2 linked regions of the Aridibaculum aurantiacum genome follow. The protein of the gene in region 2 binds, or shares a complex with, the protein of the main gene of each other region. Links are inferred from orthologs where the notes say so. Each region holds a gene or a part of one and is shown on either strand. Other genes may lie near its edges.

The links. The genes of interacting proteins can lie anywhere in the genome.
Region 1: the proteins of tsaD (region 2) and tsaB are in contact, whole or in part, in a solved structure (PDB 4WQ4), measured with the Escherichia coli proteins. The link is inferred for Aridibaculum aurantiacum from one-to-one orthologs.

What each region holds. Positions count from the first base shown.
Region 1 is NZ_JAFEWC010000001.1:364,690-370,878, reverse strand. The notes cover bases 2,238-5,196. They hold tsaB (tRNA (adenosine(37)-N6)-threonylcarbamoyltransferase complex dimerization subunit type 1 TsaB), read left to right. Parts: upstream 2,238-3,350; coding sequence 3,351-4,043; downstream 4,044-5,196. Other genes in these bases: J4N22_RS01520 (MBL fold metallo-hydrolase), read left to right, coding at 4,643-5,196; J4N22_RS01525 (ArsR/SmtB family transcription factor), read left to right, coding at 4,149-4,490; J4N22_RS01535 (3-hydroxyacyl-CoA dehydrogenase family protein), read left to right, coding at 2,727-3,350; J4N22_RS01540 (RidA family protein), read right to left, coding at 2,271-2,654. In the rest of the region: J4N22_RS01555 (hypothetical protein), read left to right, coding at 1-4; J4N22_RS01550 (aldose 1-epimerase), read left to right, coding at 26-976; galK (galactokinase), read left to right, coding at 973-2,133; more of J4N22_RS01520, read left to right, coding at 5,197-6,052; J4N22_RS01515 (TlpA disulfide reductase family protein), read right to left, coding at 6,124-6,189. UniProt on the Escherichia coli protein: Required for the formation of a threonylcarbamoyl group on adenosine at position 37 (t(6)A37) in tRNAs that read codons beginning with adenine.
Region 2 is NZ_JAFEWC010000001.1:2,208,519-2,214,711, reverse strand. What follows is about bases 1,745-4,707. They hold tsaD (tRNA (adenosine(37)-N6)-threonylcarbamoyltransferase complex transferase subunit TsaD), read right to left. Parts: upstream 3,746-4,707; coding sequence 2,744-3,745; downstream 1,745-2,743. Other genes in these bases: J4N22_RS09260 (ABC transporter permease), read right to left, coding at 3,765-4,707; trhA (PAQR family membrane homeostasis protein TrhA), read right to left, coding at 1,745-2,366. Also shown: J4N22_RS09275 (glycoside hydrolase family 28 protein), read right to left, coding at 135-1,547; more of trhA, read right to left, coding at 1,713-1,744; more of J4N22_RS09260, read right to left, coding at 4,708-4,976; J4N22_RS09255 (hypothetical protein), read right to left, coding at 5,076-5,252; J4N22_RS09250 (response regulator), read right to left, coding at 5,384-5,854.

The DNA of each region.
Region 1 (6,189 bases), 1.8 Mb from region 2 along the record:
TTGATTAACACTTAAATGAATGCTTATGGCTTTTGAGGCTATTGTAGAATACCAGGATGACATTCCTGTTGTAAAACTTAAAGACCAAACCACAGGCACTTATGCAGAAGTTTATGCTTTTGGTGCGTTGCTCAACAAGTTTTGCATTCACCATCAAGAGCAGGAGTTTAATGTAGTTGATGGTTTCAGAAATGTAGAACATGCACTTGCTACACTTACTCCTTTTTTCAAAGGCGCCAAACTTTCTCCCTTTGTTTGCAGGGTAAAAAATCACAAGTATCATTTTGGCGAAACAAGTCACCTGCTTTCTAAATACGCGTTAGGCAACCATGCTATTCATGGATTGATATACGATGCTACATTTTCTGTAATAGAAACAATTGGCACTGAAGAGCTGGCTTGTGTAAGGCTTCAGCATGTATACGACCGGCAGGATGAAGGCTTTCCATTTGCCTATCGCTGCGAAGTAGAATATGCGCTGCGAAAAGATAACCAGCTGACGGTAAAAACCACCGTTACCAATGTAGATGAACAGCTACTGCCAATTACAGATGGATGGCATCCTTACTTCACCCTGCATGATCCTGTTGATGAATGCCAGCTGGAGTTTCAAAGTAAAGAGATGCTGGAGTTTGATGATGAACTGATACCAACAGGAAAGCTGGTACCATACCAGGAATTTGGCTCTCTCCAAAAACTTGAAAAAGCCAGTTTCGACAATTGCTTTACAATGAATTTTGCTGAGTGCCAGCCTTTGTGTGTGTTTCGAAATCCGCAAAGGAAAATCCAGCTAGAGATATACCCTTCGCATGAATATCCATACCTGCAGATCTATACGCCTGACCATAGAAAAAGTATAGCGCTTGAGAACCTAAGTGCTGCCCCAGATGCATTCAATAATGGTCTTGGCTTGAAAGTTTTAGAACCTCATGAAAGTGCTACTTTCATCACCAAATTTGTCATCAAACAATTATGAGTACATATTCCACCGCAATTCTCGATTCCTTCAAAGCAAGATTTACTACCACACCACGTTTATTCTTTTCTCCGGGCAGGATAAACCTGATTGGCGAACACGTGGATTATAATGATGGCTACGTAATGCCTGCGGCCATTGACAAAGGCATCTGGTTTGCCCTGGCTGCAAATAATTCTGACCAGATAAATATGTACAGCCACGATCTGCAGGAAGAATATTCCGTTAGCCGGTTCGATATAAAACCACATAAAGGTTGGCAGAACTACTTGTTGGGCGTCATCAACCAGGTAGTAGAAAAGAAGCTTCCACTTTCAGGATTTGATTGTGTGTTTGGTGGCAACCTTATGGTAGGCGCAGGACTTTCCTCATCTGCCGCGGTTGAATGTGGTTTGATATATGGTCTTAACTCGATCTTCCATTTGACTTTATCTACATTGGATATGGCACTGCTTGCGCAGAAAGCTGAGCACACATATCCTGGTGTAAAATGTGGAATTATGGACCAGTACGCCAGCTTGTTTGGCAAGCTCGACAAAGTGATCTTATTAAATTGCCGCACACTGGAGCATGAGTACTATCCGTTGATCTTGCGCGATTATTCTTTGGTGCTCATCAACAGCAAAGTGCAACATTCATTGGCCTCCGGAGAATACAACATACGCAGGCAACAGTGCGAGGAAGGCATGAAGATCATCCGCTCACACTTTAGCGATGTCACGTCTTTCCAGGAAGTAACACCAGCACAGGTAGAGCAACTAAAAGATAAAATGGATGAAAAGGTTTATGACCGTTGCTTGTTTGTAACACAGGAAATAGAACGCACACAGCGTGCAGCACAACACCTGCAAAATAACGAACTGGAAGCTTTCGGTAAACTGATGTATGAGACACACCATGGCCTACAACATTTGTACGAGGTCACTTGTCCTGAAACAGATTTCCTGGTGGAAAGAGCAAAGCTGGAGGAGACTATTGTTGGTAGCAGGCAGATGGGTGGAGGTTTTGGTGGCTGTACCATCAATCTTATTCATAAAAATGATTGGGCTGGTGTGGTACAAAGAATAACTGCGGCATATAAAGCACATTTCAAGATAGAACCAGAAGTATACGAAGTAGCAACCAGCGATGGCACCTACGAAGCCGTAGAAGGATAAAACAAAGAGTTCTCACAAGTAGCCGTTTCAGCTATGAACTGGCTATTTGTGAGAACTTAAATTATCATCTACTCAACTCTCCAATTGACTTCAGCCTACGGCGTAATTACTAATGCCTAACCACTAAAGCCTTCCCCTTACCCCATCACTGCCACTACGCTTATCTCAACATTCACACCTTTAGGCAAACCTTTTACAGCAACCGTTTCACGGGCTGGATAATCTGTAGCGAAATAAGATCCGTAAACTTCATTCACTTGTGCAAACAAGCTCATATCGCTCAGGAAGATGGTGGTTTTAACGATATGCTGAAAATTGATTCCTGCTTCTGTAAGTATGGCATCAAGATTTCGCATTACCTGGTGTGTTTCAGTAGCTATATCTCCTTGCGCCAGTTCGCCTGTTGAAGGTATCAATGCTATTTGCCCGCTAACGAAAAGAAAACCATTTGCAACAACAGCCTGGTTGTATGGCCCTATAGGTGCAGGTGCATTGGCAGTAGTAATGATAGATTTATTCATAAAATGTTTTGCGATAAAATTCAAGTATTTCTAATCAAACAACAAACCTAATTTTGCCTGAAACCAACGCACATGGAGATAGTTGTAATAGCTGAAGGACTTAAGCAAAATGAATTTCACGACAAAGGAATAGCTGAAGGAGTAAAGGTGCAGTTTGTTACTTCACTGGAAAGTGCACATACATCTGCCGATGCATACTTCTACATCATGGCAGAAGAAACCATACAGGAGAATAAAGATGCGATTCAACAATTGAACGGCATAGTATTCATCAATGCTGTAACCACTACACTTGACCAGCTTCCATCCAACTGTGTTCGCATCAATGCATGGCCAGGATTTATACTTTCTAAATCGATAGAAATAGTTGCCGGTGATAATAATAAAGAAGCGGCTTCCAAAGTTCTTGATACCATGAAGTGGGAGCACAATTTTGTTCCTGATGTGCCGGGAATGATCACTCCGCGTACCATAGCCATGATAGTAAACGAAGCGTATTTTGCTTTAGGTGAAGACGTAAGTTCAAAAGAAGACATTGATACAGCTATGAAGCTGGGCACCGGTTATCCTTTCGGACCTTTTGAATGGAGTGAAAGGATCGGCTTAAAACTTATTCACCAGTTGCTTGAACATTTAGCAAGCCAGGATGCACGTTACCAACCAGCTCCTTCTCTCACAAAAGAAACTGATCAATAATTGCCTCTCATTTTAAACATAGATACAGCTACTGATGTAGCATCTGTTTGTATTTCCAAAGATGGTGAAACGCTGTCGCTGTTGGATAGCCACAACCAAAAAGAACATGCATCCTTCATTCATGTGGCTATTCAAAAAATAATGGCAGATGCAGGTTACTCAATGAACCATTTAGATGCTGTATCCGTAACTATAGGACCAGGAAGTTATACTGGGCTTCGCGTTGGACTGGCTACCGCAAAAGGAATTTGCTATGCATTGCAAAAGCCGTTGATAACCGAAAGCACTTTGAAAGTGATGGCTGTGGCAGGCACAAATCACATCCTTCAAAATGATTTGCAGGTAGAACATCTGTGCCCAATGATAGATGCAAGACGGATGGAAGTTTTCACAGCCGTGTACGATATGGAACTGAAGGAGATTTTACAACCACAAGCTTTGGTACTTGAACCGCACTTTTTTGAAGAATACATGAAGAAAAGCATGTTAATGTTCTTTGGAAATGGCTGTAGTAAATATTCTACAGAGGTTCACAATGCTAATGCTGTTTTCGAGGAAGTACAACACAATGCTTCACATCTTGCAACCCTTGCTGAACAAGCATTTAAGGAAAAAAAGTTCGCCGATTTAGCATATTCAGAACCTGCTTATTTGAAGGAGTTTTATACCCCTGCTAAGAGCAGCAAATATTAAAATTGGTGTAAAATTCTTTTTTCTAATATCTAAATACTGAACCGATACATTATTCGTTTTTATATTTACTGCTGATTGATTTATTAACACCCCCAATGATTGATTATGATTACATCAACCCAAAGCATCACTATCTCTAATAAAGAGAATAGTAATGCAATTAAGCTCGACTTTTTACATTTGAAAAAAGCGGCTTTAGTGCTACGCGCAATGAACCACAAGCTTCGTCAACAAATGATCAAGTTGCTTGATGAGAATGAAAGGATGACCGTTACTGAGATTTATGTGAAATTAAGATTGGAGCAATCTGTAGCATCTCAGCATTTAGCAATCCTGCGTCGTGCGGGTATTGTTATCACCCAACGCGACGGAAAATTCATTTACTATGCAGTCAACTACGCAAGAGTTGCAGAAGTGAACAAATTTGTGGAAGAACTTGTTGCCTAGTCTATAGCTCAAAAGTGAGCAGTAAGAGAAAGGATGTTCTAGCGAGCATCCTTTCTCATTTTATACCTGGTCTACATCTTACCATTACCGGCTTTCCAGAATTAGGAAATAGCCTTTGTACAGTCGGCTTATCTTTGCAAAAACGTTTTTACATGTTCATCAAACAATTATACACCAACTGCCTGAGCGAGGCTGCATATTATATAGAAAGTGAAGGAGAAGCAGCGGTAATAGATCCATTGCGTGATATAGATGCATATGTAGAACTTGCTAAAGAAAGAGGAGCTTCAATCAAGTATATTTTTGAAACGCACTTTCATGCAGACTTTGTAAGCGGACACCTGGATCTTGCTAAAGCTACCGGTGCACCTATTGTTTATGGACCTGACACAGACACACGTCTGCCTGTTACACTTGCAAAAGATGGACAGCAATTCAACATTGGTAAGCTTACTATAAAAGTTTTGCATACTCCAGGTCATACATTGGAAAGTACGTGCTACCTGCTACAGGATGAAACTGGAAAAGATCATGCAGTATTTACAGGCGATACTTTGTTTGTAGGCGATGTTGGTCGTCCGGACCTGGCGCAAAAGGCAAATGAAATAACAATGGAAGACCTTGCAGGCATGCTGTACGAAAGCCTGCAGAACAAAATCGTTCCCCTTGCTGATGATGTGATTGTTTATCCTGCACATGGACCCGGCAGTAGTTGTGGTAAGAACCTTGGACCCAACACTACCAGCACTATAGGCGAACAAAAGGCGACTAACTATGCATTGCAACAATCATCTAAAGAAGATTTTATTAAAGCCGTTACAGAAGGCCTTTCTGAACCTCCAAGTTATTTCCCAATCAACGCCCGGATAAACAGGGAAGGATACGATAGCCTTGATGAAGTGATGGAAAGAGGATTATCGGCATTGAATGTAGAGCAATTCAAGGAAAAGATGGAGCAAGATGCTATTATCCTGGATACAAGAAATTCTTCTGTATTTACCAGCGGCTTTGTACCTGGTTCTATCAGCATTGGACTAGATGGACGCTTCGCTGAATGGGCAGGCAGCATTTTACCTTTTGATAAAGACATTATACTTGTAACTGAACAGGGCAAAGAAAAAGAGTCGCTGATCAGGCTTGCGCGAGTTGGTTTTTCTAAAATACAAGGATACCTGGATGGCGGCTTCGAAGCATGGCAATCAGCAGGCGAAACAGCTGATCTTATAATAGATATAGAAGTTGATGAACTGGCTATGGATATTCCGTTTGATAACCACCTGGTGGTAGTGGATGTAAGGAAAGAAGTAGAATATGCAGACGGGCATGTAAAAGGTGCTATTAATATTCCTCTGAATGAACTAACAGATCCCGGCACCATGGCTGATTTTGAAGAGAAGCATAACCTGTACATCCATTGCGCCGGCGGGTACAGGAGCGTGATAGCTGCTTCTTTATTAAAAAGACAAGGCATACACAACCTTCGTAACATCCTGGGTGGTTATGCTAAGATCAGCCAACAGGAAGGTATAACTACAGAGAAAGACACTGCGGTTTTGAACTAATTGAAACTGGTTGAATAAAAAAAAGCTCATCAAACCGATGAGCATTTTTTTTATGAGTAAAGCATGAAATGTTACTTCAACACCTCAGCTAATTTTGCTTCCAGCTGCTGTCCATGCAAGCCACTTGCAATGATCTT
Region 2 (6,193 bases):
AAGAGAGGCTAACTGTAACGTTAGCCTCTCTTGTATTATGTACTCTTATTCTATTTCAAACCAGCAGTAGTAATATAGCTCCGTCTCTAACCTCACTACTCAAACCTCATTCCTCATACCTGATACCTTGCAGCCTACAGCTCCACTTTCTTACCATTGATAATTACATTGGTAGCTGTAACATTGGTAGCGTTAGAAAATTTATACGGCTGCTTTACATTGTCTATTTTGATATCAATCAAGCGTATATTGGTAACCGGTGATTCTTTGTAACCTTCCAATAAAATACCTGTCTTTCCACCATTCTGAACCGTTACATTTTTCATTTCAATATTTCGTACAACAGGCATAAAGTTTCCGGTGTCTTCGTAAAACATAGTAGCTATAAACACCTGTTCTGCTACTTGCCCTACTGTTACGTTTCGCATGTATATATTTTCAATTACTCCACCCCTGGCAGTATTCGTTTTAATGCGCAATGCACGATCCAATTCAGGACTACTCATGTTGCAATCCTCTGCAAACACATTACGTACACCTCCACTTATTTCACTACCTATAACTACACCGCCATGACCATTAGCCATCTTACAGCCCTGGACAATGATGTTTTCGCTAGGCACATTGATGCGCCTTCCGTCTGCATTACGACCGCTTTTAATAGCTATACAATCATCACCCGTATTAAAGTAGCAGTCTTTGATCAACACATTTTTACAAGACTCAGGATCACAACCATCGTTGTTAGGTCCATTGCTGGTAACAGTTACTCCCTGTATGGTTACATTGTTGCAAAGCACCGGGTTCAGTATCCACATAGGTGAGTTGATAATGGTGACACCTTCAATCAGTACATTATTGCAGCGGTAAGGCTGTACAAACTGTGGACGCAGGTACGACCCGGTTCCAAATTTTCGCTCACTTACAGGTACACCATCTTCAGCCATTTTGAAAAGCGCAGCACGTTTATCCTTATCTACCTGGCTTGGTTGCCCTTTAACAAAACCATATTGCGTTTGACCTTTCCACGGCCACCAGTTGGTAGCATTGGCCATTCCATCCAAAGTTCCTTGGCCGGTAATGGCAATGTTGTTTTGTTCAAATGCATAGATCAGCGGAGAATAGCCCATAAGTTCTACACCTTCCCAACGGGTGAACACCAGCGGCAGGTAATCCTCTGGCTTAGTAGAAAAGGAAATGGTAGCTCCTTTACTTACATGAAGGTTCACATTACTTTTCAGGTGAATAGGCCCTGTAAGGAAATTTCCAACCGGCACCACTACCCTTCCGCCACCTTCTTTGTTACACACTTCAATAGCCTTTCTGAATGCTTCAGTATTTATTGTTTTGCCATCACCTACTGCACCATATTGGGTAATCACGTAGTCTTTATTCTTAAACGTCGGCGCCTTTATCTGTTTCAAGATAGATGGAAGTTGCTTCCATGGATCATTTTCAAAATTGTTACGAGAGGCAGATGGGCCAGAACAACTGGTTACACACACCAACGCACAAAGAGAAAGACAGAGGTTAATAATGTTTTTCATTGCGTGAAATTAATTCATTAGCGGTTAAACAACATGATGAAAGAAGGAGGACTGTATGAATTGTATCATTCACTATGAACTAATCAACGATTTCAGCATTCATATGCAGAATTAAAATCAGTTGAACATTGGTAACAGAAACTCTTCTAATCTTATATATACCTTCTAAGAAACTGTTTCTAAAACAGCCAAATAGTGAAAGATGCTGGCAACCAGTACAAAGAAGTGCCAGACGGCGTGGTGGTAGCGGTATTTTTTCCAAACATAAAAGATGACACCGATACTATACAAACCCACACCAGTCAAGATAAAAGTGATAACGGAGGAAGGCATACTATCGAACCACTTATTGAGCACAAACACAAACATCCAACCCATAGCCAGGTAAATAAACAGGGATATAATGAAGTACTTCTTGGCAAGAAATATCTCGAAGAAGATCCCAAACAATACAAGCGCCCACATAATCCCCAGCATTATAAAACCGGTACGATCGTACATGTAGTAGAGGATGAAAGGCGTATAGGTTCCGGCAATAAAGAAGTAGATACTGATCCTGTCGCACATTTCTAGCTTACATTTCACCTTCTCTTCTTTGAACCAGTGGAATAAGGTGGAGAAGACAAAAGTGGCCATGAAACAAGCGCCATAGATACCAACGCGCATCAGGTTGCTGATGTCGCTGTTCTTTGCTGCCAGCATAATAAGAAAAGGAATAGCTACGAGACCAAACAGTACACCAATAGCATGTATAATGGTATTCGCCAATTCTTCTTCCGGGGTAAAACAATCACTTGCAATGGGTAAATGCTTTGCCATCTTGATGTATTTATATTACATCGTGAAAAAATCATTCCAATACCAACCCAAAAAGCAGTTACGAGTGCTGGAGGAAACCACCTTTTTTGCGCGACGATTCTGGACATAATTAGTTGCACAGCAGGCGACACATTATATTCTTTAGCCAGCAATTGAGCTACCTCAATAGCCTTCTTTAATGACTCATTTAAGTTGTACATAAGGCAGTAGTTAGTAGCAGGTACTATAGAATGCTAAAACCTAAGTATAAATTTAGGTGTTGAGGCTATACCTTTTAGAAATGTATTATTCGTTGTTTTTGTAACAGCAATACAAATGTTCTCCAGGAACAAAATCATGAGTAGAAGCAAGAAGATAGGAAAAAAGATGGTATCAAATTACCATTCAGCTCTTGCGGAAGGAGTAGTTTGTAAGTCTTCAAAATCGTTTTGAAGAAACTTGTAATAGGCAGAAATGGCAATCATTCCAGCATTATCTGTGCAATATTGAAAAGCAGGTATGTAACTTTTCCAACCATACTTAGCAGCATATTCCTGTAGGGTATTACGCAAGCCACTATTGGCACTTACACCACCAGCTATACATACTTCACGAATGCCTGTTTCATCAACTGCTTTTTTAAGTTTACGCAGTAAAATAGAAACTATCCTATGCTGGATAGAAGCGCATACATCAGGAAGATTTTCTGCAACAAAATTTTCATTAGCCTGCTTTTGCTGCTGCAGAAAATATAATATTGAAGTTTTCAATCCACTAAAACTAAAGTTAAGGCCTGGGATGTTTGGCTCGGGGAATTTGAACTTATGAGGATCTCCAGCCTGTGCGTACTTATCAACCAGTGGCCCACCAGGATAAGGTATGCCAAGAAGCTTTGCAGACTTATCAAATGCTTCTCCTGCGGCGTCGTCTATTGTCTCACCCAGCACCTCCATTTCGTAGGGGCTATTGCAGCGGACAATTTGCGTATGACCACCACTTACAGTTAAACATAGAAATGGGAATGAAGGTGCAGGATCATCAATCAAATTAGCCAGCACGTGGGCCTGCATATGATGTACAGCAATCAGAGGTTTGTCTAATGAAGTAGCCAACGATTTAGCAAACTGCGCGCCCACAAGCAGACTCCCTATCAAGCCAGGTGCCTGTGTAAATGCGATAGCATCTACTTCTGTCAATTGAATACCTGCTTGTTTGATAGCCGTATCAACAACAGGAACTATTTTTTGAATATGTGCACGACTTGCAAGCTCAGGAACTACACCGCCAAATTCTTCATGCACTTTTTGAGTTGCAATAAGGTTTGAAAGAATCTTACCATCCTTGCATATAGCTGCACTTGTATCGTCGCATGAAGATTCTATAGCTAGGATGATTGGCATAAGATAGATATATAGGGCTTTATTTTGTTCTGATAGCTACTACCGGGTTCATTTTAGCTGCAATGCTTGCTGGAATTATACCTGCCAATACACCAACTACAAGACAAATAGAAATAGCCAATGTGAGCGTACCCAATGAAATGGTTATTGGAAATGGCAGTACAAACGTAAGCAACTTGGTCAGCAGGAATACGAGTATCAACCCGATGAAGCCGCCAAGAAGGCAAAGAAAAGCACTTTCTAAAAGAAACTCTGTAAGGATAGTAGAACTTTTGGCACCGATGGCTTTTTTCAAACCAATCTGGCTAGTTCTTTCACGAACTGTTACAAACATAATATTAGCCACTCCAAATGCACCTACAATCAATGATAAACCAGCAATAGCCCATCCGCCCAGGTTTATGGATCCAAAAATGGCACTGGTTTGTTCGCTAAAGGTGTTGATGTCGTTTAAGGAAAAATCATCTTCCTGTGTGGGGCTAAGGCGATGGATTGAACGCATGATACCACGCAGTTCATCTACCAATGCAGCTGATGAAGTTGCTTCACCTCCTTTTACCATAATGACTGGACTACTATTTTCAATATTGAAATGTGCAGCCATTGTTCTGAAAGGAAGAACGATTGCTTCGTCAAACTGCCAGCCGCCGCCCAGGAAGTTTGTTCCTTCTTTTTTTACCACTCCGACAACCCTGCATTTAATGCCATTGAAGCTTACATCTTTGCCTATGGCACGTTCTGCACTCACAAAAAGATTGGTAGCATTCTGATATCCCATAACAATTACTGGCGATGCTTGCTTGAATTCTGATTCTGAAATATATCGTCCGTGTTCTATGTTGATGGTGATAACATTGTTGAACTCATCGCTTACACCATAAGCATTTACTCCTGATAATGTTATATCATCATGCTCTACACTAACCATATTCCTGATAGAATAACTAACAGCAGATGCCAGTTGAGATCGTTCTTTTATTTCTTGCATTTCGCGGTACTTAGGATAAGGCCGCTTTATGAAACGCCACCATGGATAATCAGGGCCTCCACCATAGTCCCACTTGTCTACATAGATCGTATTGCTTCCTAACGTGTTTATATCATTCTGCACCTTGGCCTCCAGGCTTTCTACAGTTGCCAGTACACCTATAATACAAAAGATACCAATGGTGATACCAAACAAAGACAGGAATGTACGAAGCTTATTACTCCGCAATTCCTGTAATGCCATCTTGAAACTGTTCCAAGCAATAGTGATGACTGTGACCATGTTTCAAAAATACAATGTGAATCAACAGCTCACTATAAATATTACTTTGTGTAGAACAACTTATTGATCAGCGGGTTGACCTTCAGGTTCAGTGGGATCGGCGTCTACCTTTTTACCTGCCAGGTCTGCTTTATCAACCTGTTCTTGATTATCCTGGTTATTATTTGGATCACCATCAACCTGTGAACCTACTTCACCTACTGTCTCTTTATCGTTAGGATTATTGCTTGTACTCATAACATGATTTTCATGAACGAGTAATAAGACTATGCCACAACATTTGCAGGATAGATGTATAAAAGAAGATTCTAGAGGGTGTTGAATCTACTTGCTACTGGTACTTAAATAAAGAATGAAAGCAGAAATGGCTAGTGAGTATTCAGTTGATCTTCGTCAACATAGATTACGAACTCCTCGCGAGGTAGTGGTTGAAACTGTGTCCAATCAATGGTACAGATCTTCTTTACTACTTCTACCAGGCCATCAAAATCATTAGGTTTAACAACAAACAGGTTAGCTCCGCGTATATAGCACTTGTCAATGTAGTTGTTGTTGCGTGTGGTGGAGTAAATAACCAGCGGAAGATGCTCATAACCGGCGGTACTGCGAATCTCTGACAGCGCTTCAATGCCATCTTTATAAGGCATGTTTAGGTCTATCAATACCAGGTCAGGCAACGGGTTTGTTTTCAGAAAATGGATGAGACCATTCCCGTCTTTTGCCTTTGAGAGTTTTATGTGTAAGCCTGCATGCTCCAATGCTTCATTGAACAGGTATGATTCATCAGAGTCATCATCAACGAACAATACATGCAAAGGCTTTGCAAAATCATTTTTCATAGGTCTCCTGGTAATGGGGGTTTAATTACGTAGGATTAGTACAGCTGACAAATATAGGGTATTAACCTGCAACTACTGCAGATTACAAGGTTAGTTGAAGAGATGAGGTTTCTAGCTTGCTATAAAGTGTAACACAAGGAAATTGGTTATTAATATATTACTTATCATGTTCTGCTGTGCATACAGAAAATTATCATGTGTTAAAGTTATCTAAAGAGGGTGCACTGTCCTTTCACTTCAAGAGCAATAGGCGGCAGATGCATTGGTGGTGAATGCATGTGGAATAAGTAAATCATAGTTAGTTCGATAGCTTATGCATTGCAACTCGGGTTCGTGTCA